DNA from 3 places in the Brevibacillus sp. AG162 genome. Region 3 is predicted to be linked to each of the others. Evidence: riboswitches for the same ligand, from Rfam matches in the RefSeq annotation. Region 3 holds a riboswitch; each other region holds the start of a gene.

The links. Region 3 has a riboswitch for cyclic di-AMP ahead of FB479_RS23125 (C40 family peptidase). Riboswitches for the same ligand answer to the same signal wherever they lie in the genome.
Region 1: linked by a shared signal. The riboswitch ahead of FB479_RS26670 (quaternary amine ABC transporter ATP-binding protein) and the one ahead of FB479_RS23125 (C40 family peptidase) in region 3 are both predicted to bind cyclic di-AMP.
Region 2: linked by a shared signal. The riboswitch ahead of FB479_RS24560 (CAP domain-containing protein) and the one ahead of FB479_RS23125 (C40 family peptidase) in region 3 are both predicted to bind cyclic di-AMP.

What each region holds. Positions count from the first base shown of each region.
Region 1 covers NZ_VFNO01000012.1:156,200-166,899, reverse strand. Annotated here, with positions in the region: gene FB479_RS26710 (FMN-dependent NADH-azoreductase) at 1-193, opposite strand, end outside; gene FB479_RS26705 (MarR family winged helix-turn-helix transcriptional regulator) at 329-775, opposite strand; gene FB479_RS26700 (carbohydrate kinase) at 961-2,061, shown strand; gene FB479_RS26695 (pseudouridine-5'-phosphate glycosidase) at 2,065-2,991, shown strand; gene FB479_RS26690 (VanZ family protein) at 3,092-4,003, opposite strand; gene FB479_RS26685 (heavy metal translocating P-type ATPase) at 4,290-6,710, shown strand; gene FB479_RS26680 (copper ion binding protein) at 6,774-6,974, shown strand; cyclic di-AMP (ydaO/yuaA leader) riboswitch at 7,639-7,785, shown strand; gene FB479_RS26670 (quaternary amine ABC transporter ATP-binding protein) at 8,178-9,404, shown strand; gene FB479_RS26665 (ABC transporter permease) at 9,388-10,227, shown strand; gene FB479_RS26660 (glycine betaine ABC transporter substrate-binding protein) at 10,224-10,700, shown strand, end outside.
Region 2 covers NZ_VFNO01000010.1:117,842-128,541, reverse strand. Annotated here, with positions in the region: gene FB479_RS24580 (DMT family transporter) at 1-551, shown strand, start outside; gene FB479_RS24575 (aminotransferase class I/II-fold pyridoxal phosphate-dependent enzyme) at 687-1,994, opposite strand; gene def (peptide deformylase) at 2,174-2,701, shown strand; gene FB479_RS24565 (homoserine dehydrogenase) at 2,732-3,742, shown strand; gene FB479_RS30640 (hypothetical protein) at 3,843-3,998, shown strand; gene FB479_RS24560 (CAP domain-containing protein) at 4,066-4,797, opposite strand; cyclic di-AMP (ydaO/yuaA leader) riboswitch at 4,805-4,961, opposite strand; gene FB479_RS24555 (rhodanese-like domain-containing protein) at 5,046-5,390, opposite strand; gene FB479_RS24550 (cold-shock protein) at 5,816-6,019, shown strand; gene FB479_RS24545 (hypothetical protein) at 6,189-6,635, opposite strand; gene FB479_RS24540 (2-phosphosulfolactate phosphatase) at 6,750-7,490, shown strand; gene FB479_RS24535 (catalase) at 7,571-9,160, shown strand; gene FB479_RS24530 (TetR/AcrR family transcriptional regulator) at 9,307-9,882, shown strand; gene FB479_RS24525 (RCC1 domain-containing protein) at 9,961-10,700, shown strand, end outside.
Region 3 covers NZ_VFNO01000009.1:54,097-64,796, forward strand. Annotated here, with positions in the region: gene FB479_RS23080 (YneF family protein) at 1-79, opposite strand, end outside; gene FB479_RS23085 (N-acetylmuramoyl-L-alanine amidase family protein) at 241-1,029, shown strand; gene prpE (bis(5'-nucleosyl)-tetraphosphatase PrpE) at 1,039-1,863, opposite strand; gene FB479_RS23095 (response regulator) at 2,038-2,667, opposite strand; gene FB479_RS23100 (HAMP domain-containing sensor histidine kinase) at 2,675-3,823, opposite strand; gene liaF (cell wall-active antibiotics response protein LiaF) at 3,837-4,727, opposite strand; gene FB479_RS23110 (class I SAM-dependent methyltransferase) at 4,742-5,320, opposite strand; gene FB479_RS23115 (PspA/IM30 family protein) at 5,415-6,110, opposite strand; gene FB479_RS23120 (LiaF transmembrane domain-containing protein) at 6,195-6,596, opposite strand; cyclic di-AMP (ydaO/yuaA leader) riboswitch at 6,916-7,055, shown strand; gene FB479_RS23125 (C40 family peptidase) at 7,060-7,581, shown strand; gene FB479_RS23130 (response regulator transcription factor) at 7,796-8,515, shown strand; gene FB479_RS23135 (sensor histidine kinase) at 8,516-9,901, shown strand; gene FB479_RS23140 (cytochrome P450) at 10,092-10,700, opposite strand, start outside.

The sequences.
Region 1 (10,700 bases), on a different contig from region 3:
TTCCTGCTTTCCACATAGCAGTCAGCATGTCGTTCCCGTAATAAGGGAGGTTTTCAGCAAACAGATCCAGCTCAACGATTTCGTCGTTTGGATGTGTTTCTCTGTATGCTTTGGTGAAAGCTTCGTACAGCTTTACACTGGTAGCCTGCTCAACTGGGCGATCGTTTGCTTTGATAAAAAGTACTTTACTCATGAAAATCATATTCCCCTTCCGATTAGTAAGTCACTAACTTTTAATGTGTAAATCTTGATTTTAAGATTATTACGTATCAGATCTTTTGTCAACACTTTTTTGAAACGATTGTGGTGAAGAGCGGGGACTGCTCATCTAATAAGTAGCCTGAGCAGTGCGTCCCAGCTTTTTTAGCAGCTCGATTGCTTGACGCTGTTCTTCTAGTGTGAGACCTTCCATCGCTTTCTCAATGGCACGTTGATGAGGGGGGAAGATTTCAGACAAAAATTGATGCCCTTTTTCCGTGAGTTCCGCAAAAATGACGCGGCGGTCTTCCGAACAGGGCTTGCGAATGAGCAGTTGCTTCTTCTCGAGTTTGTCCACAACGTATGTGATGTTTCCGCTGGAGATCAATATTTTTTCGCCAATTTGCTGCAATGGTTGAGGACCTTTATGAAATAATACCTCTAGTACCCCGAATTCAGTTGGATTAAGTCCATGCTCGCGAATGTGACGATTGGAGTGAGCGGTAACCCAGTTGTATGACCTCGATAAAACTACAAAAAGATCGAGGGGATCATTTCGCAGTGATTTGTCAGACATATGGACCCTCCTTTACATCGAAACTTGGATATCTTGAATTTAAGATAATCCTACATGATCATATTCAGATTTGTCAAATTGAGATAAAAAATAAAATGAAAACGCCTGTACAAACAGTTGTCTTAGTGATAAACTTTTGTTTGTAAACGAGCTGTGAAAGCGAAACAGAAGAAAGGAGGATGACCGTGGAAAAAGACATGCAGATCCTTCATCATATCCGGCAAAATCCTTTTATCACGCAACAAGAGCTGGCTGATCTGATTGGCATCTCACGTTCAGCGGTAGCTGGCTACATCGCACAGTTGACCAAACGCGGGGAAATCAAAGGACGGGCTTATGTACTTCGTGATGAAGGAATGATTGCTTGTATTGGTGGGGCCAACCTAGACCGCAAAGCACGTGGCAAGCAACAGGTGCGTCTACACTCATCCAATCCCGTAACGATTATGGAATCGTGTGGAGGGGTGGCACGGAATATCGCGGAGAACCTCGGTCGTCTTGGCTGCAATACGTCCCTCATCACCAGCATTGGTGAGGACAAGGAAGGCGAATGGCTCTTGCAGGAGACGAAAAAACACGGGGTGCACATCAGCCAAGTGTGGCGACTGCCTACACAGCGGACGGGAACGTATACGGCGCTTCTCGATATCGATGGCGAGATGGTTGTTTCCTTGGCGAACATGGATATTTACGATGCGCTTACACCGGAGATGTTCGCGGAAAAATGGTCGCACATTGCAGCAGCCCACGTGGTTTTCATCGATACAAACATTCCGGCGGACTGCTTGGCCTACATCATCGAACGATGCCGGGAAGAAAACATCCTGCTCTTCGTTGACCCGGTCTCTTCCATTAAAGCAAAGAAGCTCCCACAGCAATTGGACGGAGTAGAAGCGATTTTGCCGAATCGCGAAGAAGCCGAGCTGATGGCTGGCATAAAGATCACGACGATCGAAGAATGCGCCGAGGCTTGCCGCAAGATCAGGGAACGAGGCGTCAAGCACGTCATCGTGACCTTGGGTGAAGAAGGCATTTACTATCAATCCGAGGACGTCGAGGAGCATATGTCTCCGTATCCAACGCAAGTAGTAGATGTAACAGGTGCAGGAGATGCGTTCGCGTCGGGACTCTTGTATGGCATTGTAAACGGAGAGTCTTTCCAGAGAGCGTGCCGCCTTGGATTGGCAGCATCCGCTCTGACATTGCAAACAGAGCAGTCCGTATCTCCTCTATTAAAAGCAGAACAATTGGAACTGGCCGTAGAACAATTCGAAAAGGAGCGATAAGAGATGAAACAATATTTGACCTTTACTGAGGAAGTACGCCACGCACTGGAGAACAACCTGCCGGTAGTTGCGCTGGAGACGACGATTATTTCGCACGGTATGCCATACCCGCAAAACATTGAAATGGCAAAAGAAGTAGAGCAAATCATTCGCGACAACGGTGCTGTACCAGCTACGATCGGGATCATGGACGGCAAAATCAAAATCGGCTTGACTGACAGCGAGCTGGAAGAGTTTGCGACGAACAAAAATGTAGCAAAAGTAAGCCGTCGCGACTTTGCTTACATTTTGGCTAGCGGTAAAATCGGTGCGACTACAGTAGCCGCTACCATGATCGCAGCTGAGATGGCTGGCATCCACATGTTTGCAACTGGCGGTATCGGCGGGGTACACCGTGAAGGCGAAATCACTTGGGACGTATCTGCTGACCTGACTGAGCTGGCGCAAACAGATGTCGCTGTAGTATGCGCAGGCGCGAAATCGATCCTCGATATCGGCCGCACACTCGAATATTTGGAAACACAAGGTGTACCAGTTGTAGGCTACCGCACGGATGAATTCCCATCCTTCTTCGCTCGCGAAAGCGGATTTGGCGTAGACATGCGCATCGATACACCAGAAGAAGTCGGTAAGATGATGAACACCAAATGGGATCTCGGCCTCAAAGGCGGTATGATTATCGCGAACCCAGTACCAGAATCAGATGCACTCAACCACCAGGAAATCGAGGCTGTGATCCAGAAAGCACTCGCAGAAGCAAAAGAAAACAACATTGCAGGGAAACAGGTAACGCCATTCATGCTCGATAAAGTGAAAAAGCTGACAGAAGGTAAGAGCTTGGCAACGAACATCGCGCTAGTGAAGCACAATGCTGAAGTAGCTGCAAAAATCGCGGTGGCTTATCAGAAAGAAGCGAATCAAGGTAAATAAGAGAGAGCGAAGATCGACTAATTGCTTTTCTGAACAACAAAATAGTCAAAGAAAAACGAGCCTCTAGAATCGCTTCTAAGGCTCGTTTCGTTTATTTTACTCACTCCCACCAATGTTGCATTCCACGGATTCCAACATCCCACAGCTTAGCGTTTCCGGAAACGATAATGGTAATTTCGTTTACCTCGTTAAAAGGCATCTCCTTTAAAGCTTCTGCCCCTTGATAGGATTGTTCGTTTAACTGAGATATTTCTTGTCCATCTACGATGATTTTGGCTTCACCCTTAGCGTCTCCATTGTCGGGAATGCCGAAATAGAAAGAAAGCCAGACATTTTCTTTGTTCCCCAGAATATAGTTGTAAGTTTTGGTGGATTCACCTTCACTGCTATACACGTTCATTTTCGGCTCTATTCGCTCACCTGCTACGGTGAAGCTTGGGAGGTTCTCAGTCATTGGTGTCGTTCCTGTCATTTCTTTCATAACCGTTAATGACTGAATAGGGCCTTCTCTTTTTTTGAGGATTTCAGAGACCACCATGATTCCCATTATAAGTACAACAATAGTTAGAGCTGAAGCCATGAGCTTTTTATAAGAAATGTTTGAAGAAAATCCAACTCGATAGGCAACATAGCCAATCGCTGCACCTAATGTATTGGATATCACATCATTTACATCAAAGCTACCAAGATAGGTTAAAGCCTGAAAAGTTTCTAGAACGAGAATCGCTAAGACAAACAAGGATATGAACTTCCCAAATCGTACACGATACAACAGGGGAAACAGTATTCCAAAAGGGATAAAAGCAGCAATGTTTCCAAAATCAACAATCCATGAATAATTTAGTTCTGGAAATTTAAGTGGTACTCCTTCTGGAACAAGGATAAAGGTGTATCCATCTACACTAGTTGCACCGTCGAGCCTGTTAAACGCAAAGAACATAAAAAATAAAATTAAAATCGTATAGCATATGGTGCCAACTAAAATGACTTTCCGTGATTTCGTTTCCATCATTTAATCTCCTTAAAGCTATTTGTTTCTGAATGATCTTACTCTGAACTAATACGTAAGTAATTAGCTGTTAGTCACATCCTTCTTTTAACGGTGTAAAGCTGGGGGATGACATTGCCGTTAAGATCTCCCTGTGTTTTCAGCACTTAAAAGCCCATTTAGAAAAAAATTGAAAAAAGTACTTGATATACCCTGAGGGGGTATTGTATAGTAAAGGTGTGATCAGGAAACAACGTAAGGGAAACGATACGATAAAATATACCCCTATAGGGTATTTGGAGGGATTAGAATGAGTACCAAAACAGCAGAGGCAACAGTCGCAATCTCAGGGATGACTTGCGCAGCTTGTGCACTGCGCATCGAAAAGGGCTTGGGAAAAATGGAGGGAGTGGAAACCGCCAACGTCAATCTGGCTTTGGAAAAATCCACAGTCGTCTTCGATCCAACGAAAACGAACATCGACGACATCCGCTCCAAAATTGAATCGCTCGGCTATGGAGTCATTACTGACAAGGTGGAGCTAAACATCTCGGGAATGACATGTGCGGCCTGCTCCACACGGATCGAGAAAGGCTTGAACAAAACAGCCGGGGTTCTGAAGGCAAACGTGAACTTGGCGATGGAAACAGCCACTGTCGAGTACGATTCATCGCAGGTAAGTGTGACGGACATTATTCAAAAGGTAGAAAAGCTCGGGTATCAGGCGACTCGCAAGGAAGAAGGAAAAGAAGAAGAAAAAGTAGATCGTCGCCAGGAAGAAATTAAACGTCAGACCCGCAAGTTCTGGATTTCCGCGATTCTGTCGCTCCCGCTGCTTTGGTCGATGGTGAGCCACTTTTCCTTCACCTCGTTTATCTGGCTGCCTGAAATCTTGATGAATCCGTGGGTACAGCTCGCATTAGCAACACCCGTACAATTCATCATCGGAGCACAGTTTTACGTGGGAGCTTTCAAAGCCCTTCGCAACAAGAGTGCCAACATGGATGTGCTGGTTGCTCTCGGTACCTCGGCCGCTTATTTCTACAGCCTGTGGGTAGCGATCGACTCCATCGGTGCTCATGGCGGCCACATGCTAGAGCTGTACTTTGAGACCAGTGCGGTACTGATCACCTTGATCGTGTTGGGTAAACTGTTTGAGATGAAGGCGAAAGGACGCTCTTCGGAAGCGATCCGCAAGCTGATGGGCTTGCAAGCAAAAACAGCAGTAGTCGTACGGGATGGCGTCGAAATGACCATTCCTGTAGAAGAAGTGAGACTGGGCGACGTCGTTCACGTGAAGCCGGGCGATAAAGTACCTGTCGATGGCATCGTCATGGAAGGACAGTCCGCTGTTGATGAGTCCATGCTGACTGGTGAAAGCATTCCGGTGGATAAAGCCGCAGGCGATACCGTCATCGGGGCCACTTTGAACAAAAACGGCTTCTTGAAGGTTCAAGCAACCAAAGTCGGAAAAGAAACGGCTCTGGCGCAAATCATTAAAGTAGTGGAAGAAGCACAAGGAACAAAAGCACCAATTCAACGCGTAGCTGACAGTATCTCTGGGATTTTTGTCCCAATCGTCGTAGGGATTGCTATTCTTACCTTCTTGATCTGGTACTTCTTCGTTATACCTGGCAACTTCGGTGAGGCTTTGGAAAAAGCAATTGCTGTACTCGTAATCGCTTGCCCGTGCGCCCTCGGTTTGGCTACACCGACCTCGATCATGGCGGGTTCTGGACGCGCAGCTGAGCTGGGCATCCTGTTCAAAGGCGGGGAGCATCTGGAGACGGCTCACCACCTGGATACGATCGTCCTCGATAAAACAGGGACTGTAACCAAAGGCGAGCCAGAACTGACAGACGTCATTGCCATTGATATCGAAGAGCAAGAGCTGCTCTCTTTGGTCGGTGCCGCTGAGAAAAACTCCGAGCACCCATTGGCTCAAGCCATCGTTAGAGGAATTGCAGATAAAGGAATCACCCTGTCCGATACTGGTTCATTTGAAGCCATTCCTGGTTTCGGTATCCGGGCAACCGTCTCTGGCAAAGAAGTACTCGTCGGTACCCGCCGCTTGCTGGAAAAACATCAAATTTCGTACCAAGCAGTATCTGATACCATGCTGGAACTGGAGCGCTCTGGTAAAACAGCGATGCTCGCAGTCGTCGAAGGCAAGCTCGCTGGCTTGATTGCCGTAGCGGATACGATCAAACCAACCTCCAAGCAAGCTGTTCAGCGCATGAAAGCAATGGGATTGACTGTGATCATGATGACCGGTGACAACCGTCAAACTGCCGAGGCCATTGCCCGTGAAGCAGGAATCGATCACGTCATCGCAGAAGTCCTGCCCGAAGGCAAAGCCGCAGAAGTGAAAAAACTGCAAGAACAAGGCAAAAAAGTCGCGATGGTCGGCGATGGTATCAACGATGCTCCTGCACTCGCTACCGCTGACGTCGGAATGGCAATCGGTACAGGTACAGATGTGGCGATGGAAGCAGCCGATATTACCCTGATGCGCGGCGAACTGACCAGTGTCGCAGACGCCATCGAGATGAGCAAACTCACCATCCGCAACATCAAGCAAAACCTGTTCTGGGCATTGGCCTACAACACCTTGGGCATCCCGATTGCCGCAATCGGCTTCCTCGCTCCATGGCTTGCCGGTGCCGCAATGGCCTTCAGCTCCGTATCCGTTGTACTCAACGCACTGAGACTGCAACGAGTAAAGCTGTAACAACAGTAACAAGCGGCTTTGTCCGCCTTACCTATACAATTATCATTTAAGGAGAGATTGATCATGACAAATATCACATTGAACGTAGAAGGCATGTCTTGCAACAAATGCGTAGCGCGCATCGAGAACACATTGAAAGAACTGGGTGCTGAAGGCAAAGTGAACCTGGCTGAAAAAAAGGTTGAGGTTTCCTACAACGAGAGCGACTTGACTCTCGATGCAGTAAAAGAAGCAATCGAAGACCAAGGCTACGACGTCGTATAATCATCGTGTCTTTGAAAAGCAAAGCTCCTGCCTGATTCAATGAGGCGGGAGCTTTTTGCTTTCGTGGTAGGAAGTGGCTGTAGTGGAGGGGAAGAAGCCCATTTCCAGTCTACGCTTCGGCCTACGCCCCGCAAGGGGTTAGACTGTCCGCTCCGAAATGAATGTCGGGAGCGCTTCAAAAGTAGAGTTTCGAAGATGTATTCGCAGAGGTTGAAGCTGAAAACCCCCGCCATTCATTTCTCCGCTTGGTTGGGCTCCAGAAGCGCTAGGACTGGAAATGTTCTTCTTCCCACGCTGCTTTTTTCTTCATCTTGAAAACAGCATTCAAGCGGTCTTTAAAAAGCATGTAGACTCCCAACAGCTCGTAGAGGAAACAGGAGAAATAAGCGAAGATCTTTGGACGCGGTTTCTCTTTTTTTCACGGAGCCGGGCATCCCATGCTCCCGTGCAGGGGTTCCAAGAATCTGAGCGTTTTCTCCTGTTTCCTCCCCACCACAACAGCGAGTATAACGCACTAATCTTTCAATCGAATAAGCAACGAACAGCTAATCCAATCCGACTCATAAAGAAAAACAGAATCGAGTTAAAACTGTGCTAAACGAACGTTCACAATAACTGGAAGCGAGCGTATAATTCAAATCACAATCACCATTCAAATAAGAAACAACACATACGGCCTAGTTCCGAGATTCTCGGAAGCGGGGGAACCAATCTTTTGGGGTTAATCCTGAGTGATCAGGAGGGATGAGAAAATGTCTTCTCTGCCATCCTACCCGTCAGCTAACCTCGTCGGCCAAAGCAGGGAAGGTCATGGATGGATAAAGTCTAGGCATATAATACGCAATAAGGAGATTCCTTGCGGGCGTGTGATAGGCCGATGCAGGCTTTTTCTTTAGGACCTTTGTTCTGGAGAAGAATCATGTATCGGCCTATTTTTTATGGAAATACCGACGAGCAGCTTACGCGATACAGACGAAGGGAATGGTGTGGATCGCTGGGAGGCAGTCGGTAAGACATAAACCGCTGACAATCGAAATCAGGAAGACAGAGTACAGGGAGTCCTGAAAATGGACGCCAGGTATTACGTAAGCCTGCGGATTTTCAACACAAGTAAAAATCAAGCGTACCTGCTTGGTTTTGCTGGAGTGTGGAAACTTCGCGGGCTTTTTTCATTCACGAAAAAAACGAAAGATGGGGGATACCATGCCCAAAATGAAAGTCCATCAACTGACAAAAGTGTTCGGCAAGCAGCCCGAGTTAGCCTTGAAGCTGCTGGCAGAAGGACGAACGAAAGAACAAATTTACAAGCAAACCGGCCAGTCCATCGGTGTCAATCAGGTCAGCTTTGAAGTCGAGGAAGGTGAAATCTTCGTCATCATGGGCCTGTCCGGCAGCGGCAAGTCAACGTTAATTCGACTGTGTAATCGACTGATTGACCCAACGAGCGGAAGCATCGAGATCGATGGCGAAGAGATCGTGGACATGAAGGCGACAGCCTTGCGCGAGGTTCGGAGGAAGAAGCTCGGGATGGTTTTCCAAAATTTCGCCCTGTTTCCGCAGCGAACGGTACGGGAAAACGTCGAGTTTGGATTGGAGATTCAACAAGTACCGCCCGGGCTCCGGCAAGAAAAAGCACGGGAAGCGCTTGCGCTCGTTGGATTAACCGAGTGGGAAAACGCGTACCCGGATCAATTGAGTGGAGGGATGCGCCAGCGGGTCGGATTGGCGCGGGCGTTGGCTAATAATCCAGATATTCTCTTGATGGACGAAGCGTTCAGTGCACTGGACCCGCTCATTCGAAAAGACATGCAGGATGAACTGCTGGAGCTTCAGATGACGATGAAAAAGACGATCCTGTTCATTACACATGACTTGCACGAGGCGTTGCGGCTGGGCGATCGGATTGCCTTTATGAAGGACGGACAGATCATTCAGATCGGCCGCCCGGAAGAAATCATGGCAGACCCAGCGGATGAGTTCGTACGGAAGTTCGTCGAGGATGCCGACCTGTCCAGGGTGCTCGTTGCTGAAAATGTGATGAAACGGGCAGAAGCAATTACGCCTGACAAAGGGGCGCGAGTAGCGCTGCAACTCATGATGGATAACGGCGTGTCCAGCTTGTACGTCGTGGACAAAAAGCGTACACTGCTCGGCTTGATTACGGCGTATGACGTATCACTCGCGATCGGTACGGGAGATTCGCTGGAGACGATCATGAATACCGATCTCCCTACCGTTTCGCCTGACGCACGTCTGCACAGTTTGTTCCCGATGATGGCAGACCTGCACGTCCCGATTGCGGTAGTGGGCGAGCAGCAGCGTTTGTTGGGTGTCATCGTAAAAGGAGCGGTGTTGGGCGGGCTGGTAGGCAAAGTCAATGTCCAAGAGCACCAGAGAGCAGAGGTGATGAGTGATGGACGTCGTGCCTAAGCTGCCGATTGGCGAATGGATGGAAGGGTTCGTGGAGGTGCTGGGCCAGTACAAAGGGGTATTGTTTGATCCGGTGTCTATCGTCATTTCCACGATGGTGACTTACTGTTCCACGGTTTTGGCAGAGATACCTTCGCTGATCCTCATCTTGCTGCTAGGGGGCGCCACATGGGTTTTTGCAGGAAAAGCATCCATGGTCTTTACGGTTATCGGACTTTCTCTCATTCACAACTTGGGGTACTGGGATGAAACGATCGAGACATTGGGACTCGTCCTCACTGCCACCATGATTTCGATCGCCATCGGGATTCCGGTGGGCATTCATTGCGCGAGACACGATACGTTTCGCAATCTGGTCACGCCAGTACTTGATTTGATGCAGACGATGCCAGCGTTCGTTTACTTGATTCCCGCGATCTTTTTCTTCGGCTTGGGCGAGGTGCCGGGAGTCATTGCCTCCGTTATTTTTGCTTTGCCGCCAATCGTGCGACTCACGAACTTAGGCATACGTCAGGTCCCAGAGGAAATGGAGGAAGCGGCGGACGCCTTTGGCGCAACCGGGTGGCAAAAGCTCGTGAAAGTGCAACTGCCGTATGCGAAATCGACGATCTTGGCGGGCGTCAATCAGTGCATCATGCTCGCCCTGTCGATGGTGGTCATAGCGGCTATGATCGGGGCGAAAGGCTTGGGTGCAGACGTATATCGCGCCGTTTCGCAAGTGGATATAGGAAGAGGATTCGAGGCGGGGCTATCCATCGTGATCATCGCTATCGTCTTGGATCGGCTTACTCAACATGCAGGAAAAAAGGAGAGAAACACATGATGAACAAAAAGGTTCCAGCTTTACTGGCAGTGATGATGGGAGCGACGGCTTGGCTCGCAGGCTGCTCTAGTCCAAACACAAACACACAAATACCGACAGCAACGGTGATCGGTCCAATTTCTTCTGAGACATCGGACAACGCGTTGGGAGAAAAGCTCGACTACAAAATCATCGGAATCGATGCAGGAGCAGGCTCGATGGTGAAGACAGAGGAAGTCATGAATCTATATGGCTTGGATAAATGGCAGCTTGTCGAAGGCTCAGATGCAGCAATGACAGCAGCTTTGATCAAGGCGTATGAAGCGAAGGAACCGATTATCATTACGGGCTGGACGCCCCATTGGATGTTTAAAAAGATGGATTTGAAATATTTGGCGGACCCGAAGAACGGCTTTGGCGGAGCGGAACAAATCCATACCATCGTGCGAAAAGGGCTGAAAGAGGATCTGCCTGCTGCCTATCAATTTCTGGAT
Region 2 (10,700 bases), on a different contig from region 3:
AATTACACGCCAACAGCTTAGTGGCAATCGGTTTTTCAGTAGGCGGCATCGGGTTCATTACGTTCACAGGAAGCGGAGGGGAGCAAAACTGGGTAAGCATGCTTGGCAATTTGCTCGTATTTTTTGCAGTCGTCAGCGAAGCGCTCTTCACGATTTTCGCCAAAAGACTTTCTGGGAAAATTACACCTTTTCAAATGACGGCTGCGATTAATGTCATCAGCTTTGTCTTGTTTCTTCCGTTTGCGATCTGGGAAAGCTTGCGGTTTGATTGGAGTGCCGTACCTGCAAATGTATGGTGGCTTCTTGTGTACTATGCGTTTACGGCCAGCGTCTTATCCTTTTTTCTCTGGTACAAAGGAGTGGAGAAGGTGGAGGCTTCCAAAGCGGGCTTGTTCACCGGTATGATGCCGATAAGTGCTGCTCTCGTGGCTGTCTTTTTCTTGAACGAAGCATTTACTTGGATGCACGGAATGGGGATGCTTCTGGTGCTAGCTTCCATTTTTATCGGGACACAGCAGCCTCGTCGTATACGTTCGTCAGTTGAAAGCTAATAGAAATAGCATGATGGAAAGATCTCGGAAACCCTCGCATGTATACTTCTTGGGTATCCGAGTCTTTTTTTTGAAAGAAAACGAAAAGCGCCCTGACACGAGGTCAAGACGCTTTCGCAATAGAGCTAGTTACATTTATTTGGTCAATGCATTTTCCAAATCTTTTACACCGCTGTAGACTAATTCGAACAAGTCCGCAATGTTCTCTTCTTCAATGCAAGAGAAAGCAATGCGCAAATCGGTTTGACCGAGAGCGATTGTACCGACGCCGTACTGTTCCAGCAAATGCTGGCGCAATGTTTCTGCTTCAACAGTCTTTAGCTTGAGGCACATGAAGTAGCCAGAGTTGAATGGATAGTAGGTCCACACGTCATCGTATTTACCGCTGTCGAGCACTTCCTTGGTGCGGTTGGCGCGGCCTTTCATGATATCGAATTTCTCCTGCTTCTGTGCTTTGTACTCCGGAGCAGTGATTGCTTGCAGGACAAACGTTTGGGAAGGATGGGATCCGCTGGAAAGAGTCGCGCGGATGATTCCCATTGTCTTCTGCTCCAAAGCGCTGAGCAAGTCGCTGGATGGAGATGCATACGTAATGAAGCCAACACGGAAGCCCCATACGTAATCCTCTTTGGTAGCCCCATCTACTTTTACAGGCAGAATACGCGGGTGAACGTCACACAGGCTAGCGAAGAGAGATTCGTGCATGGAATCCTCAAAGAACAGGCCGAAGTACGCGTCATCTGTCACCGCAACAATGTTGATTCCCGCTTCAGCGCCTTCTTTGAGTGCAGCGACGATTTGTTTTCCTTCCTCTGGACCTGGTGTATAGCCAGTTGGGTTATTCGGGAAGTTGAGTACGACGATGGCTTTCCCTTTGTCTTTTTGCGCGAGAATCGCATCACGCAAAGCAGCAGCATTAAACTCCATCTCGTCGTTATACAATGGGTAGTAGACCATTTCCGCACCACGGCGGATCGAAAAAGTGAGCTCGTAGTTTTCCCAGTTTTTGTCCGGGATGATGACACTGTCGCCGCTGTCAGCGAACAAGTCAGACACGATGCTCAGTCCATGCGTCAATGCGTTTGTAACGATTGGGTTACTAAACGTATGATTAGCCAGTGCAGGCTGTTCCTCGATCATTTTTTTACGCCATGCTGCACGCAGCTCAGGCTTTCCTGCTGGGGGAGCATATTCGTAAATGTCTTTTGGCTGGTAAGCAGACAGGTTATCCTGGATGACCTTAAGATGCATCGGTTGACCGTTTTCCAGTGCAATCCCGATGGTTGCGTTGTACTTTTTCGCTTTTGCTTTCGCTTCTGCCGACTGGCTGAGAATCCCCTCTTTTGGGAAATAAATCAGCTTGGCGATATTGGAAAGCATTTCATACACGTGCGGGTTTTCCCGTTGGATGGTTTCGTTCAGCGTTGATGCCAATGAATGCATGGTAGCCTCCCTCTTCATTTACAAACATCTTTCTTTACCAATAAAGATAGCGTATCTACATGCATTTGTCACCCTTGCCCAGCGGGATATTTCAGATTTTACGAGGTTTCTTTTGACAGCGAGGACCTGATTTGCTACCTTGAAATCGAAAACTGAGTGAATGCGGGAGGGAGAAGAAAATGGCTGAACGCATGATCGTTCGCCTGGGGGACCCTGTCTTGCGTGAAACTTCAAAAAGAGTACCAACCATTACTCCACAGGTTGAAAAGATTTTGGATGATATGGCCCAAACGATTTACGCGGCGAAAGGTCGAGCAGGTTTGTCTGCGATCCAGATTGGCATCTCGAAGCGCTTAGTTGTGATGGATTGCGGTAGCGGCTTGATTGAACTGATCAATCCGGTGTTGATTGAAAAATCAGGTGAGCAGGTAGGGGAAGAAGCTTGTCTTTCGATACCGGGTGTTTTTGGAATCGTTCGTCGGGCGAATTATGTCAAAGTTCAGACGTTGAACCGCCAAGGAGAAACCAAAACAATCGAAGCCGAAGAATTCCTTGCTCGGTGTATTCAGCACGAGATGGACCATTTGGAAGGAATATTGTTTATTGATCATACGGAAGAGCTCTACTATGTAAAAACAGGAAAGAAACTGAATCGCAAGGATCTGCACCGTATACAGGTTGCAAGTAGAAAAAAATGGTGGAAATAAACGGAGCATAAACAGCAAGGAGATTAACTCATGAAGCGTTGGAGTATTATGGTAACAGGCTTTGGAACAGTAGGACAGCAGGTAGCCAGACTGCTGGAGCAGAGACGGGAGCGGTACCGCGAGCTATATCAAGCGGATGTCAGACTCGTGGGAATCGTTCGTTCGGCTTCCGGCCTCTATGATGAGAACGGAATCGATTCAGGAATATGGGAAGACTATGCTCATACCAAACAAGCATGGGACCCATCATGGAACGCGCTGGAATTTATCAAGTCAGATCAAGCGGAAGTGCTCATCGAGGCTGGTCCATCTGAAAAAGAGGGAGGACCCGGCCTGACTTATATTCGTTATGCGTTGGAGAATGCCATGCATGCGATCGCGATTTCAAAAGGCGCGCTTGTTGTCGATTATGCTGGCTTAGCCGCTTTAGCCAAAAAACATGGCGTCGCGTTGAAAGTGAGTGGAGCAACAGCAGCAGCTCTGCCGACGATCGATCTTTTGCAGTATAATCTGGCAGGCTGTGAAGTAAAACGAGTCGAAGGCATTTTTACAGGAACGACTAACTTCGTGCTCACAAAAATGATGGAAGAGGGGCTCAGCTGTGCGGAAGCTGTCGAGTTGGCTCAGAAGATGGGGATTGCCGAGCCAGAGCCTTCTTACGATATCGATGGTTGGGATACAGCTTCGAAGCTTACGATCTTGGCAAACGCCGCTTTTGGCGCGCAAGTAAAACTGCTCGATGTCGCACGCGCAAGTATTCGCGAAATAACCTCGTTACAAATCGAGACGTGGAAAAAGCATTCGAAGATTCCCAAGCTGATCGGAACCATCCAAAAGGAAGCGAATGGCGCGGTTTCTGTCGCAGTTGAGCTTTGTGCAGTGGATCTTACCCACCCTTTTGCATCTGTATCAGGTACGACAAAAGCCATACGGGTAGTAACAGATGTCATGGGGGATTTATTGGTCGTTGGAGGAAAATCAGATCCTGTCGCGGCAGCAGCGGCTGCCTTGAAAGACCTTGAACATATCATTAGCAGATAGGTTCATTTGCATGTGCTTCCAGTGTTCCTTAGGAATGAGTCGTTTACAACAGCGAGCATAATAGAGATGCACCACCAAAAACGGCGAGGGGGCCATACGGATGAATCAATCGTCTGATGTCAATGCCGAGCTGCAGCAAGTATCTGCTTACCCAACCAAGCAAGAAATGAATCAAAAGGACGTTGCTTTGTTACATGAGCAGGAGGACAACTGCTGTACCCCCAAAAAGCAGGCGACAGAAGCGCAGCGGAAGTAACGTCTACACGAAAAAAGCCGGGTCTCGATTACGAGACACCGGCTTTTCGTTTATCTTGCAGTGTGTTCTATCCGATAAATTCTTGTACCCAGTAGCCATTTGTGAAGCCTACACCAATTTTTGTGAACGCAGGGTTCATAATATTTTGGCGGTGGCCTTCACTGTTCATCCATTGTGTCATCACTTCTTGAGGACTGCGTTGACCCATGGCGATATTCTCACCTGCAGTCGAGTACTGGATGCCAAATTGCTTCATCATATCAAATGGCGAACCGTACGTTGGGCTGTTGTGGTCAAAATAGTTGTTTGCAGACATATCTTGTGCTTTTGCCAACGCTACTTTGGACAGTGCTGCGTCCATTTGAACAGGCTTGAGACCTGCTTTTGCACGTTCTTGGTTTACCAAATCCGCGACTTGTTTCGCAAAATCACCAGCTTTTGCTTGATCCGCTTGATTTACTGGAGCAGCAGGCTGAGTGACGTTATTGCTAGGTTGCGCTGGTGCAGCATGAACTGGTGCTGGTTGAACCGGAGTTGGTTGTACCGGCTTTGCAGGTTGCATCGGCGTCATTGGCTGTTGTACTGGCATTGGTTGTCCAGGGGCAAAGCCTTGTTTTTGTTGATAGAAGTTCCAAAATGGTTGGGAATTTGGAGCTTTTTGGAATTGTGGCATATAATATTGGAACTGTCCGCCAGGAACAGGACAAGTAGAAGCAGCCGAAGCAGAAGTAGCGAAGCCTGTTAGAGCCAAGCCCAGACCAAGAGTCATCGCGATTGTAACAGAACCAAAACGTTTCATTAAACAAATCTCTCCTTTTTTTTGCCTACGAGGTTAGTTGTCGGATTCGGATTGAGGAAACAACCCTACGCCAGTTCGGCGATTCACCCCAATGTGGAATAGCTCATCCACAAAAAAGTCCCCCGCACTTCCTTTTCAGTAGGAAGTCTCGGCTTATTTCGTTTGGCATGAACAACGATATCAGACAATCCCAATCGAAATAAAGGAGTAATATATGGCAAATAGCTGGAAGCGTTGATGCATTAGGCTCATTTCGCTTCGTTTGATTGTTCCTTCCATGCGGTTATGCCGCCTACCAATGCATTTGCTTGAAAACCATGCTCACGTAGCAGAGCGGCAGCCTTTTGAGCTTTGTTACCTGTTGTACATACGGTAACGATCTGTACATTTTTCGCAAGTTTTTCGGTTTCTTCATCGAACGGCTTGTCCTGTTCTTTCATAAGAAGATAGGGAACGTTACGAGTCGGTGCATTTTCATGAACGAGGCTGCCGGTTATAAATTTTTCGGCGTCGCGTACGTCCAATAAAAGTACGGGCACTTTCTGTTTGAGCATTTCTGATAATTGAATGGTTGTTAACGTATGATTTTGCAATGAAATCCCTCCCAATGTTATTGTAACAGAGAACAGCTTCGCCCAGAATAAGGGAGAACTGTTGCTTTTATTGGACAACCATGGTAGAATGAGGTTGCTACTTGAAAAATTGATACCTAACATTCATCGAGGTGTATGCTGATGGATAACATTTTTGAATCCCCGATTCACACTGGCGCGGTCATCGGAGCCGCAAGGATGGAAGAGAGGAAGGGCTTTCATTGTTTTAGGTTTTCAAAAGGTTTTGTTTTTAATCTTGCAGTTCCGTCCTATGACATTCGCATAGTTGCTGAGTAGGTAAATTTCACATATCATGAAGGCGTATCATAGCACATGATCTGGTATTTCTTCATGATATGTGAGCTTTATTTGCTTCGGTAAATATGACTAGCATATTCAAATTGAATTTTTGGAGGTTTTTTTAAATGCAAACGAACGGAACAGTAAAATGGTTTAACGCAGAAAAAGGTTTCGGTTTCATTCAAGTAGAAGGCGGAGACGATGTATTCGTACACTTCAGCGCAATCCAAGGTGACGGTTTCAAAACTTTGGACGAAGGTCAAAAAGTTCAATTCAACATCGTTCAAGGCAACCGTGGCCCACAAGCTGAGAACGTAGTAAAACTGTAAGTCTCCTTTTAAAAGAAACTGTCCTTTCGAGGGCAGTTTCTTTTTGTCTTAGGACGTGGAAGCAAATAGGCGTTGGGTTCGTCCCCAGCGCCTTTTCCTGCTTGGGAATGGATTAAAAAAGGAACTATGGCTTCCCACCATAATTCCTTATTCTCTTCCTACAAAATATTTAAATACAAGTGTCGATTTCGATCGTTTGGAATTGACTGTCAAGAACGGTAAGACCAACAACTTGACCGCCGCCGATAGAAGTACGGCCATAAGTGGTGAGAAGGACATTTCCGTTGTTTTCTGCAACGGTAAGGCGAACTTCATAGTGGTTGGATGCGGTGACCAGCGCATTGAAAGCAGTGCGAGTATTCGCTGGGATAAATTGCGTGATGTCAAGCAAGGTGCTAACTGGATTGGTTTGCGTAACTGCAGTACCCCAGCTCAATACTTGCACACGTACTTCTACATCTTCTGTGTTCAGATTGACCAGGTCAAGGTGAGCGGTGAGAGCAACAGAGAGGTTGTTTTGCAAAATACCAGTCGTTCTCACAGTATTTCGTTTTGGGCGTCTGTTGCTTCTTCTTTCATTACCGCCTTGATCGTCGTCGTATTCGATTTCAGACATCCATGTTCACTCCATTCTTGTGTAATCTAGTGGGACAATAATACGATATTGTTTCTTGTCTTGATTTGTAACGGCGAACGTAAGGGGACGAGTACCTATTTTTGATAGAGGATGGTGGGGGTTTTGGGAGAAACGCCTGTATGTAAACAACTAGACTATGCGGCTCGCTTTGATTGGGGATATGAAGGGGTGGAACAGGTCGGGGCAGCTTCGGATATGATCGTCATTATCGATGTGCTCTCCTTCAGTACATGTGTCGATATCGTAACGGGACGCGGTGGTATCGTCTATCCTTATCAAGTAAAGGATGAGTCAGCTGTAGCATTCGCCAAACAAAAAGCAGCGCTGCTTGCTGGGAAACGTGGAGAACCAATCTCCCTTTCACCTGCTTGTCTGAAAACGATACCGCTGAGAAGTAGGTTGGTGTTACCCTCGCCAAATGGATCGACCTGCACCGTGTTGGCAAAGAAAACAGGGGCGAAGGTAATCGCTGCATGCATGCGAAATGCGCCATCTGTCGCCAGGTACATACAGCAGCAGAAAGGAACCGTAACGGTCATTGCTTGCGGTGAACGGTGGGGGAATGGAGCATTGCGACCCGCTATTGAGGATATGATAGCGGCAGGTGCATTGCTTCACGAATTGGAGGGATATCGATTGTCACCAGAGGCCGAAATAGCGGTGGCTGCCTTTCGATCGGCACAAGGTCATATTCCCGCTTACTTGCAGAAATGTGCTTCCGGCCAAGAACTGATCAGCATGGGGTACCCGGAAGATGTCGCACTTGCAGCACAATGGAATCGGAGCTGCACGGTTCCAGTCCTGAACAATGATTTTGCTTACGAAGCGATTTAATCTTTTCGCATAAAGAATCCCTCATTCGGTAACCATGGTTATGAACCATACATGAGAAAAACTGGACAGGGAGGATTCATATGGATGACAATAGCAAGTCCATCGACCAATCAGAAGAAAATATCCTGACGAATCGTCAAGGCCATCCGATCACAGACAACCAGAACTTGCGGACAGTTGGAAATCGCGGACCAACCGTTCTGGAGAATTACGACTTTCTTGAAAAAATCACACATTTTGATCGGGAGAAAACACCTGAGCGTGTCGTGCATAGCCGTGGTGCAGGAGCACATGGCTATTTTGAAGCGTATGGAACCGTAGGGAATGAGCCGATTTCTACGTACACGAGGGCAAAGCTGTTTTCGGAGCGAGGGAAAAAAACGCCTGTGTTTGTGCGGTTTTCTACGGTTATTCATGGGACACATTCGCCCGAGACATTGCGCGATCCACGTGGATTTGCCGTGAAGTTTTATACAGAGGACGGGAACTGGGATCTGGTTGGCAACAACCTTAAAGTTTTTTTCATTCGGGATGCGATGAAGTTTCCTGATCTTGTCCATGCGTTCAAGCCTGATCCAGTGACAAACATTCAAGATGTGGAACGGATCTTTGACTTCATCTCGAACACGCCAGAGGCCATGCATATGATTACGTTTTTGTTCTCCCCGTGGGGAATACCAGCGAACTATCGGCAAATGCAAGGCTCTGGCGTAAACACGTACAAGTGGGTAAACCACGAAGGAAAAGCGGTCCTGGTCAAATACCATTGGCAGCCGTTAGCGCAAGGGATTAAGAATTTGACACAAAAACAGGCGGAAGAGATCCAAGGGAAAAACTTCAATCATGCCACGCAGGACTTGTATGAAGCGATTGAGCGAGGAGAATATCCGGAGTGGGAAATGTGCGTCCAGATCATGAGTGATGATGATCATCCTGAGCTCGATTTTGATCCGCTTGATCCAACGAAAATATGGCCCGAAGATCAGTTCCCGTTTCTTCCTGTAGGCAAAATGGTTTTGAACAAAAACCCGGATAACTATTTTGCTGAGGTCGAGCAAGCAGCTTTTGGGACAGGTGTTTTAGTGGATGGACTTGATTTTTCTGATGACAAGCTACTACAAGGAAGGACCTTTTCCTACTCCGATACGCAACGTTATCGGGTTGGCGCGAACTATTTGCAGCTTCCGATCAACGCTCCCAAAAAGCATGTAGCTACCAACCAGGAAGGTGGTCAAATGCTGTATCGAGTCGATCGGACGCAGCGGCATATTAACTATGAGCCATCAACGATTGGCGGATTGCAGGAAGCCAAGCAAGCAGCTCCTGATCATCAGCCAGAAGTGGAAGGGAAGGTCGTTCGTCAAAAGATTGATCGCACCAACGATTTCAAACAGGCGGGAGAACGTTATCGAATCATGGAAGACTGGGAAAGAGAAGACCTCATTGCCAATCTGACGGATGCACTCCTCTCCTGTGATCCTCGTATTCAAGAGAAAATGCTTGGCTACTTCTCGCAATGTGACGAAGAGTACGGCGAGCGTTTGAAAGCAGGAATCGCACAGGGCAATGGCGGAAACAGCAAGGAGATGGGCGGACCGATGGGCGCAACGAATCCCGGAGCGGCTGTCAAGGAAGCCGAACAGAAGTCTCGTCCGTCCAAGCCTTACTGATGACCCCGGTGAACAATCAAGATTGAATGAACAGCGGAGCTTTGCCGAATCCATGGTAAAGCTCTTTTTTGTATCCGGTTGCATTTTTACCTAACAATCAGTAGGCTAAAACGTATGGGATCGATTTGCCAAAGGAGACGTCATTCATGTCAAAAGATAATAAAACACATCAACATATTGTAGATGCAGCCTTTCAATTATTCGCGGAGCATGGGATTGAAAAGACGAGCTTGACGATGATTGCTACAGAAGTAGGGATTACAAAGCCGGCGATCTACTACCACTTTGCATCAAAGGACGCACTTCTCGATTATTTGTTTGATCAACTGTTTGGAAACTATACATTCTCCCATTTTTTCACGGTTACGGATTTTACAGCTGACAATTTCGCGGAACTCCTTATCGAAACTGGCTTGAAGTTATTGCCGAGCGAGGAAGAGGATTATGCCTTTTTACGCGTCTTCAATCAATTTCTGCTGTCTGTCAGTCAAAAAGAGAAGTACCGTGACAAGTTGCGGCTGATGCAAGAAGATTTTTTGCAGGGCTTTACCTCCTTATTGGAGCGAGGGATAGAGTTAGGTGTCGTCCCACCTGATCGTGTCGTAGCAAAAGCTCATATTCTAGCGCTTGTCGTTGATAATATTAGTAACTACTTGCTGATGGGGATTGAGCTAGACCAGAGGGATATCTGGACTGAAACAGTGAGAAGCGTGCTAAAGTAATCGGAAAAAATAGTGACGCATTTCGAGTTGCCAGCGTCTTACAATTGTTTACATGAGACGATGGCGAGGAGAATCATGATGGTACGAAGAGAGAAATGGGTAGCATTATTGAGCTATACCGCGGTACTCTCCCTATTGACGACGGGTGGGGTCGCTGCTGCATCCCCTGCGAAGGCAGTTTCCCAAAAAGTAGAAGCATCGGTTGGCGCGACGGGCAATACCGAGGTGAAGCTGCAGGCTTGCAGTCAAGCTGATGCAAAAGCGGATGCTTCGGACACAACGATGAAGTCCTGGAAACCATTGGGGAATAAGCCGGTACTGGAAGGGATTACTTCGATTGCAACAGGCGTCATTTTTGATGAAGCAGGCTATGGGTGGAGGCCAGGCATTTCTTATGCCTTCACCGAGGATGGGCAAGTGTGGAAATGGGGCTTTCAATCTGACAAGAAGTATGAACCGTACAAACTAGCCGGGATCAAAGATGCCAAGCAAGTCATGACGGATTATGTCCTCACGAGCGCCGGTGAAGTATGGCAGATCGACGAGAAGAAAGCACCTGAAAAACTGGCCGGTCTGGATAAAATCAAGAACATTCAGCAGATCGACCTTCATGAAGGCGTACTCTTTTTACTAAAAGAAGATGGTACTGTATGGAAATGGAACGATGGAGCGAAAGCAGCAGAAAAGGTGACGAAGCTCTCGAATATCCGTGACATGTATAGCTCAGCCTTTTCCTTGTTTCTAGTAGATGACCAAGGGAAGCTTCTTTATCTCGATGGCAAATCCGGAGAACTGAACACAGATAATCTGCAGGAAAT
Region 3 (10,700 bases):
AATAAGTCCCTCCATAAAATCCACCAGCGAGACCGATTAACAATGTGACAATTGGAATTACCCAGTTGTACCAAGCCATCAATACATTACCATCCTCTATACGTAATTAAGAACTCTTTTATTGTACCATAGTTGGGCTATCTTCTGTAAATTGTGATTAGAAAACTTGGAAAATGAGAACACTGCCCTCAACCATATCTTTGTCTCAAGCATATTCTGATAGCAAGAGGTGAAACAACTATGGCTCCAATTGTGATTCTGGACGCTGGACACGGTGGCAGCGATCCAGGGGGAGGAAACAACACGCAATTCACCGAGAAAGATATGAATTTGCAAATATCGCTCTACCAATATAATCGCTTTTTGGCACTAAATATTCCTGTCGCTATCACACGGACAACCGATGTGACTCTGACAAGTGAGGCTCGGACTACTCTGGTTCGAAACAGCGGTGCTCGCTATTGTATATCGAACCATATTAACTCAGGCGGCGGCCGAGGCTCCGAGGTCATTTACTCGATTTATGGCTCCCCAACCTTTCCCCAATTGATCCAGGATGCCCTGGCAGCGGAAGGGATGCCGAATCGACGCATTTTTACTCGGACACTGCCAGATAATCCACGACTCGATTACTACTTTATGCACCGGGAAACTGGCAGCGTGGAGACGGTTATCGTCGAGTATGGCTTTGCAGACAATGCTTTGGACGCAAATAAACTACAGCAGGATTGGCGAGATCTCGCAGAAGGCGTAGTCCGGGCATTTTGCACGTATGCTAAACTTCCCTACCAGCCCCCCACGACTCCTACTTCGACTCCAAAACCTACTGCAGCACCGACCCTTGCTCCTACCACTTCTCCTGGAAACGGCGGAGGGAATGTGCCTGATTGGAAGCAAGAAGCCGTCAATTGGCTGTATGATCAAGGCTTTTTAACAGACGAACAATGGCGTCAGCAGCCTGACCAACCTCTGCCGCTCTGGGCACATGCTGTCATCCTGAAGCGTTTATTCGAAAAGCTCAAAATGTAACGTCTCAGTTTAATCGTTTGCCTTAAAACGGGTCAGCGGCGTATCCGTTAAACCCGAGTAGTTTCTTTTTGCTGGCACACTCACCAATTCGTCCTCTGGGTAGCGGTAGGCGGTTAGCATTCCGCCGAACACACATCCTTGGTCGATGTTGATGGTGCCATTTTTTCGTTTGGGTTCTGGATGCGGATCATGTCCCCAAACGATTATGGGCGAAGTCACTTTTCGCTCTTTTGCCCATTCTCTGCGGATCGGGCGCCCATCCGGTCCCGTCCCCGCCACATCGCCATATCGGCAAAACGTGTAGACCGCAGGCGAATCCATCCCTATGTAATCATCGCGAATCCCCGCATGAACGGCGACCGCTACTATTTTTTCATTCCGTTTGATGATCATGTGCGAAGGAGAAGAAAATAGCAATCTACGGCTCTGCTCACGCAGCAAGGAGGCCTTCTTCGGTCCGTATTCTTGCTGATACAGCCGAATCTCCTCTTCTACCTTTTCATCTCCGTGAGCCAATGTCACTGGTCTGCCATCCAACCAGCGGGCTACTTTCCACCCGTGGTTACTATCCACCATCTCAGCCAGGCCAGCCGTGACATGATGGTGAAAAAATTGCAGCATTTTGATTGAGCAAGGTCCACGACTCGTGATATCACCGAGGGAAAGGAGCTTTCGGCCGTGGGGATGGCGATATGTACCGTCTGGGGTTTGTTCATATCCCAAGCGTTTGAGCAATTCTATAAATTCGTCGTAACAGCCGTGAACATCGCCAACGATATCCACACCATTGTCAGCCGAAAGCACCTTGGAGCGTGTTTGAGGTTTGTGCCTCATAGCCCGTCCCTCCTTTCCGTTATCTCTCATTCGTTACTTACTATCTTTACCACATCTGCGAAAAAAACTCACGGTTTGTGTACAAGAAAACTGTTTAAACAAGTAAACGCGCGAAAGAGCCCCTGATTACTGAGGAGCTTTTTGGCGCGTTTACCTATACATGATGCTATGTGATTAGCCTAAGCTATGCGTATGCACGTAAATGGCCGCTTGCGTGCGATCCTCCACGTTCAGCTTGGCAAGAATGTTGCTGACATGTGTCTTGACTGTTTTGATCCCGATAATCAGCTCATCAGCAATCTCCTGGTTGGACTTGCCCTGGCCGATCAGCTTCAAAACCTCCAACTCGCGCGGCGTCAGTTGCTCATGGGGATGGGACTCTTGACCGTGACGGAAACGGGCCATGATTTTTCCTGCTACCCTCGATTCCAGAACTGGCTCACCCGCCGCAGCAGAGCGAATTGCCTTTGCAATCTCGGCTGCACGCGAAGTCTTCAGCAAGTAGCTGAATGCCCCCGCTTCAATGACCGGATATACCTTTTCGTCATCAATAAAGCTGGTCAGGACAATGACCTTACTGGATGGACAGCTTTCACGAATACGCCTAGTCGCTTCCACACCGCCGATGCCCTCCATAACTAAATCCATCAGAACGACATCTGGGCGCAGCTCTTGCGTCATTCGCACCCCTTCTTCTCCACTGCCTGCCTCTGCTACGACTTCAATATCGTCCTCTGTAGACAAATAAGCAGCCAGACCCATCCGAACCATTTCGTGATCATCTACCAGTAGTACCCGAATCACTGAGCCTTCACCCTTCCCGTTCCGTCTGTGACATTAGAGGAATACGCACCTCAATTTGCGTCCCCTTCCCAATCGCCGAATAAATCTCCATGGAGCCTCCGACCTCTGCTACGCGCTCTTGCATGCTGCGCAAACCGTAGGACGTCATTTTCTCCCCATCCGGATCAAAACCAACACCGTCATCCGTTACTCGCAGGCGAACCTGCTCTTGCAGCGTAAACAGCTTCACTGTGATCTGCGTGGCTCTAGCATGCCGCAATGTATTGGACAAGGACTCCTGCAAAATGCGGAACAAATGATCCTCGATTCCACTCGGCAAGCCTTCGACGTCTTCGATCTCCCAAGTCAGCTGCATGGTATTTTTACGCGTTAGCTCATCTAAAAGTTCCAGAATGGCTTCCTTCAATGACTTGTTTTGTAACGTAGCCGGGCGAAGATGCAAGAGCAATGCCCTCATCTCCGCTTGTGCAGCAGCTGCCATCTCTTCGACCAATTCAATCTGCTGGGCTGCACGTTGAGGATTTTTTTCTACAAGCCGCTTCATCGCCGCAGTCGTCATGGCGATGGCGAACAGCTGCTGGCTGACTGCATCATGCAGTTCTCTCGCCAATCTCTGACGCTCCTCTGTTACCGCTGCATGCTTCAATTGTTCTGCGAGAGCCGCATTGTGGTTCGACAGCCGCTGCAAGGATGCCACTTGCTCTTCCCATTGTGAAGCCAAGCGATTGATCTGCCATCCTAATTCGCCGACTTCATCGACGCCCAATTCAGGAACCCGATACGACAGCATCCCGCGCCCAAGCTTCATGGCAGCTTCCCACAGTACACTGAGTCTCTTTTTCAACAAATTGCCGATGATATAGGAAATGATCAATGCCACTAAGACACCTGCAGGTAAAGAAACAACAAAAGCAGCAAGCTGAATCAAGCCCTCTGGATCGGCAGGCAGATTGATGCCTATATATTCTTCAAGCCACCACACGAGGTTGCGGTCGCTGATCAGTTCGTTGTACCACCGATGAATCCCGGGGTGATCTTTCCATAAAAAGTATAGCCAAAAGAAACAAATAAACGCGGCAGTAACTGCACTGACGGCCAGTAACATGCCATAGCGCACGTATTGCCACTGAATACTTGCCAATCGCTGTCGACGCATTCGCCAGTACCTCCTAGATGTACTTGACTTTTATATCGCCGACAAGCAGCGAGATATGCAAGTTTACTTTTTGCAATGCTTCATCATACTGATCAGAACGGATCTTAACACTGCGATTGATACCTCCCTGACGGTGGCTTAGCACCTCCAGGTCTCCAATACTCAACCCTGCCGTTACCGATACAGGAAGATCGACAGGCACATAAATCGTCACATCGCCTACCCAGCCCTCTACGACAAGAAGCGCCTCATCCCGCATCAACACTGCCCGGGAAAGATCAATCACAACGTCCCCGATTCCATGCCAGACATGCAAGTGATTCAGTTCAAAACGCCCCGAGGTCAGGTGATAATCTCCAATCAGAGAACTGCGGGAATCTTTTGGCAACGTGTCATCAGGTGAAGAAGTCATTCTTTCGTGATGAGGAATTTTGCCACCAACATGCTTCCAGTTGTGCCAGCTGTCTAGCCAAGGGCGTTCCTCTGTTGAAACCTTCACGTCACTCGGAACACTCGCCTCACTTGTCACAATCGTCTCCGCAGCAGATGGGGTCCCCCTATCGCCCAATGGTTGATTGACACGTTGATCTCGTTTGCTGTTCTTGCCCCGAATCAACTGAAACCCGAAATAAATAAACACGATTGGCACAGCAAACTGGAATAAATCATCAATCCCGACACCAAACCACATGTCCATCATGATGATGGTCCCCAGGGAGAATAGAATCCCTCCGCCAATCCGATTTTTCTGCCCCCACAAACGAAGGCCGAAATAAATAAGCACCATCGGCCACAGATCAAACAGACCGAACGAAATGATACCCAAACTATCTAACAAAAGGCCGATTCCTGTAAAAATAATCAGGATACCAGCCACCATTTTGTGCAAACGGGACAGTTTCACAAAAGTCTCCTCTCTCACGCCCCATGCTGATCGTTTTCACTTTGACCATTACGACATGTATAGATGAATGCAGGCGGAATGTTCAACAGGGTAAAGTCGATCTTAACCCAGGGAAAACGACCCTGCAACTCAGCTTGGAGTTGTAGCGAATATTGGAATGTAATAAATAGGCCCCCTGGCTTCAGTACAGATTGAACTTCGTCCAGAATTGCTGCCCGCTGCTCTTGTGGAAAATTGGCGAATGGCAGACCTGAGACAATGACATCTGCACCTTCAAGGTTCTGCTCCTCCAAGTAAGACCTAAGTTTAGTCGCTTCCTCCCTGATAGGAAGATCGGGAAAACGTGATTGAAGCATAGAGCGAAAATGGGAATCTCGTTCCACAAGCACGTACTGTGTGCCGGGACGCAAGCGCTGATAGATCGTTTGGGTAAATGCCCCTGTACCAGGTCCCAGCTCCAGGATCACATCGGTTGAAGCCCAATCGACGCTTTTCAACATTTGCTCACATAAAAAACGAGAGCTGGGGATTATACTACCGACGCGTCCAGGCTCAGCGATAAACCGTCGCAAAAAGACCAAGAAGTCCTGCAAGAATCGTACCTCCTAGGGGAAAAGCAGCCTGATGTACACAGGCTGCCGAATTGACACAATCTATTCTACACCTAGTCCCCCAGTTCCTGTCGAATTAGGATTGTACTGGTTTGGCTACTGGTGTTTTTGCTTCTTTAATGGATGCTTTGATGCTGGCAAGTTCTGCATCGAGATCATCCTTTTCCAGATCAGACAAAGCGTTCTCCCAAGCGCGGTTCGTTTGGCGCCATTGCCCACTCATTTGCGCTTCTGCTTCCATGCGCATGACTTTTTCTTCCATGCGGGCGAAGCCACGGCCTGCGGACTGATTGCCGATACCGACAACTGCTTGATTGACTTGCTTTTGTGTACGAGCTACTTGTGCACGTGCCATCAGTGTGAACCTTTTCGCACGCATTTTATAGAACTCTTCCTTCAGCTCAGCCAGCTTCTCGCGCATTTGCGTAGCTGCCTCGGATGCCGACAGGTAGAGAGCTTCGTATTCCGCTGCACGTCCCTCGTACTGCTTCTTGTCAGCGAGTGCTCGACGAGCCAACTCGTCTTCTCCCTCAGTCAAGGCGAGCTTGACTTGTCGATCGCGTTTTTCGATCAGAGCATTGGCTTCGTCCAATTGCTGACGGAATTTCTTTTCCAGTGCAACCTGACGGGCAACCGCTACTTCAACTTGTCCGATTTCTACTTCCATGTCACGCATATATTGATTCAGCATCACTACCGGATCTTCCATTGAATCCAATGCATCATTCACCGAAGCTACTGTCAGGTCACGCAAACGTTTAAAGATACTCATTATTTTTTCCTCCTCATCATATCACATCATATTGTTCATCCAAAAGACTCTTGCGACACAGTGTTATTACGGTTACCAAAACGGTCATGACCGTTTGGTTACGTTTCTCTCCCAAGCGTCTAGCGTATCTTCCTTTAATACTTTTTGGGCCCATTCACGCTCCCAAGCAGGTGGCGCTTGTTTAGGTTCTTGGCTGGGACGCAGTAAGCGATATCCCAGATAAATCACCCCAATAGCCAGAAGCGCGTGAAACAGTAGGTCAAGCTTGCCAATCAACATCAGGAACCCGAATAGGAAGACTAGGATTCCCCAAAAGCGTGAACCGGTTTGTCCCATAATCTTTTTGGCACCGTATATCATAATCACGCCGGGAATGATGAACCCGAGCAAGTCTCCGATATCGATACCCACCAGATCTAGAAGAACCAACCCACCGACTAGCAGCAGAACCAGCCCGAGTAGAACTTTGCCAGACCGTTCGCTCATTACTCGCTTACCTCCATTCGTTTTGCATGTGGTGCTTGTGGAACGTTATGCCCTTATTGTAGCCCTCGGTATAGGCTTCCCATAACGGGCGTGCGGTTGGTTTTTCCCTCCGTCCTTGGACGGAGACAATTTCCTGCCCTAATCGGACGAGCTGTCCCGTAAGGCAGAACAAGCCTGCGTCGAAAGGCGGCTTGCACTGTCGAACGAAAACGTTACAGCATTTGACGGCATTTATGTGACGAATATGTGAACGAGCAGATGAAAAAGAAGGAAAAAAAGGATTGGCGTAGAATCTTCGTAAGAGTGCGTGTAAAAAAACATCGAAAAATAGCCGAATTCCGCTTGGCGGAAACGGGGGAACCATGTTTTTGGGGTGAATGGTTGCTACTCCTAGCAGCCTAGGGCGTCCTTTCGACCGAACCCTTCAGCTAACCTCGTAGGCTCACGAAGGGAGCAGTTTCTTTTGCGCAAGGTGGTTTTATCTTTATTTATGGCTGGATTGCTTGCTATGGGGGCAGGCGCTGCACAAGCTGCTGAGGAGAATACTCTGAGTGAAGTAGTCAGCAACTTGTACGGTACCCCTTACAAATCTTCCGGCTCGTCCAAAAAGGGCTTTGACTGCTCCGGTTTCACGCGCTACGTATTTGATGCGTTAGGTGTAGACCTGCCTCACAATTCTGCTTCTCAGTACGAATTAGGTACAGAGGTAGCCAGAAAAGATTTGCAGCCAGGCGATCTCGTGTTCTTCAATACGAACGGTCGCAGCATTTCTCACGTGGGTATCTACATTGGAGACGGCACATTCGTGCACTCGGAATCTGGTCGTGGAGTCGTCAACACCAAGTTGAACGATCCATACTACTGGAGCAAGCGTTATGTAGGCGCCAAGCGTCTCAGCGTTCCTGTTCTAGCGAAAGCAGAAACTCCGAAAAAGGAAAAAGCGGTGCAAGCTGCATCGTTGCCGGAAAAACCAGCTCAAAAATAGTCGTTCGGCAAAATAATAAAAGCCAGGGACACATCGTCTCTGGCTTTTTCTGACGAAATTTAGTACCTGGTCTAAAGAGGTGCCCTCACATATTAGAACAACTTAATAACTTACGGGGTTTCTTCCCCTGATCAGGTCAAAGCATGTTATGATAGACAAGACCCATTCTTTGAATGGCATTCCTTATTAATAGAAGTAACTGGGGGTTGTTCCGGTGAAAGATCACATTTTAATTGTCGATGACAATCTGGAGATTATTGAACTGCTAGAAGACATTTTGGAGAACGAGGGCTTCACCGTTTCTTCCGCAGAAAGCGGAGAAGATGCACTCTCGCTGCTCAGCCAAGGAGAGCGGCCCAACCTGATCCTTTTGGATATTATGATGCCCAACATGAGTGGCTACGAGCTCTGCTCTCAAATTCGCCGTGAGTGGGATTTGCCTATACTGTTTCTCAGTGCAAAAGGAAAAGCGGTAGATAAGGTAGTCGGCTTCGAAATCGGCGCAGACGACTACATCACGAAGCCTTTTGATACAGAAGAGCTGCTCGCTCGCATTCGTGCTCACCTGCGCCGCTATGAGCGCATTCGCAAGCATACCGAAGAGCAGCCTGAGAAAGAAACAGCTTCCTCTCCGATTACGGTTTTAAAATTCAAGGACCTGGAAATTCATAAAGAAACGTATTCCGTTTATGTATGCAATCAAAAAATAGAGCTCTCTACAAAAGAATTTCAACTGCTCACCTTCCTCGCAGAAAACGCGGGCATCGTCTTTACAAGAGAGCAAATCTATGACCGTGTCTGGGGATATGGTTATGGCTCGCTCAATACAGTGACCGTCCATATCAAAAACCTCCGTGAAAAGCTGGAAACAGAGCGTCAGTTCATTAAAACTCAATGGGGGACAGGCTACGTATTTATCGGGGAGAAGCTTTAAATGAGCTTGCGCAATAAAATTTTTCTCTCCTTCATTGCCTTGATCACACTCAACATCTTGTTGTTCAAATTTGTTTTTCAAGACATTATTGTCGGTCAACTCAAAAATGATCGTCATAATCAGTACCAGGCTGAGAAGGAAGCCGCAGAGAAGGTCATGCTCAATCAACTGCTTCTCGTCAGTAATTTCAAGGACCCAATCGAACGCTTGGAGCTTGAAAAGCAGTTGCCAGACGACGTGATGTATCGCATGCTCGTGAAGGATGCCAATGGAAACACCATCTACAGCAAAACATCACGCGCCTATAATTTGAAAATGCCTTCTCCCTCCTCATCAAACCGTGGCGATTCTTCCAAGCAAAGTGACCTCAAAGTCGTAGCTGAGTACCATTTTCAGCAGGAGCCACCGCGTACAGGGGAGATCGTTGTTTATTTCTATACAGATGATTACGACATGATGGCGACAACAGGGGTTTCCATGATGCTTTGGTTTATTTACGGAAGCATTAGTCTGGTGGGATTGGTTCTACTCGCTTTGTTCGTTCGCTGGATACTACGACCCGTGAACGAATTATCGCGCGTCACCCAAGAAATCCAGGAAGGGAAGCGGCTGGTTACATTTACGTATCGCTCGCATGATGAATTTGGGGAACTCTTTCGATATTTCGGGGAAATGGTGGATGAGCTTCGCTTAGCGGAAGAAAGACAGGCCGAAATGATTGCTTCGATCGCCCACGACTTCCGCACACCTCTCACCACGATCAAAGGGTATGCGTCATATATCGGCTCTGGTCGAGTGACGGATATGACCAAAATACAGAAACAGATGAGCAAAATCGAGCTAAAAACGACGGACTTGGAAAAGCTGCTGGATGAGTTGCAGGACTTCACCACTCAAAGCTCCGAAGTCCGACTCAACATTAACCGCATTCATGTCAAAGGCTTCTTGAGAGGAATCATCGAGGACTATTTGCCAAGAATCAAAGAGGCAGGCCTTACCTTTCAATGGAAGCTGCGCATCTCCAATGAACTACACATCGAAGCGGATGAGACCAAGCTGCGCCGCGTCATGGAAAATTTGTTGAACAACGCCATTCACTACAACAAACCGGATGGCTCCATTTACCTTACATGTGATCAACGAGAAGGACATGTCCTTTTTACTGTGATCGACAAGGGAGAAGGAATCGCCTCTGAAGACTTGCCGAAGATTTTCACCAAGTTTTATCGGGCGGAAAAATCACGAAATCGCAACAGTGGAGGTACAGGCTTAGGCTTAACGATTTGCAAGAGCATCGTCCGGCTTCACGGCGGTGATCTGATGGTAAACAGTGAACTGGGAATGGGAAGCAGTTTCTCCTTCACCATCCCCTTCTTCCACGGGTAGCTTTCACAAGCTACCCTTACTTTATATAGATTTATTCTCAGTTAATTATTTCTTTATATTTTACTAGTAAAATAATTTTTGTAAGCATGTTGCTTTCAGTGATAAATAACCCCCAGTTCGGTATCTGACACAATCGGCGAAACCGTAGTGATAAGATGCCTCTTTTTTTGCCTCCTCTTTCCATTTTTTTCTATCTCTTTTCCAAACGCATCGGCAGTCCGTTCTTGGGACGCAAGGTGACCAACGGCTCGGGCTCCACTGCCTGATTCGGTTCAGCCAGTCGTAGTCGATATCGCTGTGCGATCGTCGCCAATAGCAAAGCTGCCTCCATCAAAGCAAAGTTGTTCCCGATACAAACACGCGGCCCACCGCCAAACGGAAAATAAGCATAAGCTGGGTTTCTTTTTAAGAGATCGCTGTCAAAACGCTCTGGAATGAATTGTTCAGGCTGCTCATAATAGCGTGGATTGCGGTGCATGACATATTGGCTCATCATCAATGTTTCGCCAGGCTTGTACGTGTGACCGCCGATCTCAACCTCTTCGACGACTTCCCGGTTAATCGTCCAGGCCGCAGGATAGAGCCTCAGCGTTTCCTGTACAATGAGATTTGTATACTTCAGCTGGGGAAGATCCTCGACTGTCGGCAGCTTTTCACACAGCACCGTAGACAGCTCGTCATGCAGCTTTTTCTCCACCTCGGGATGAGTAGCCAGCAGATAGAAAATCCAAGACATGGTATTCGCAGTCGTCTCATGGCCAGCTACAAAAATGGTCATAACCTCGTCGCGCACCTGCTC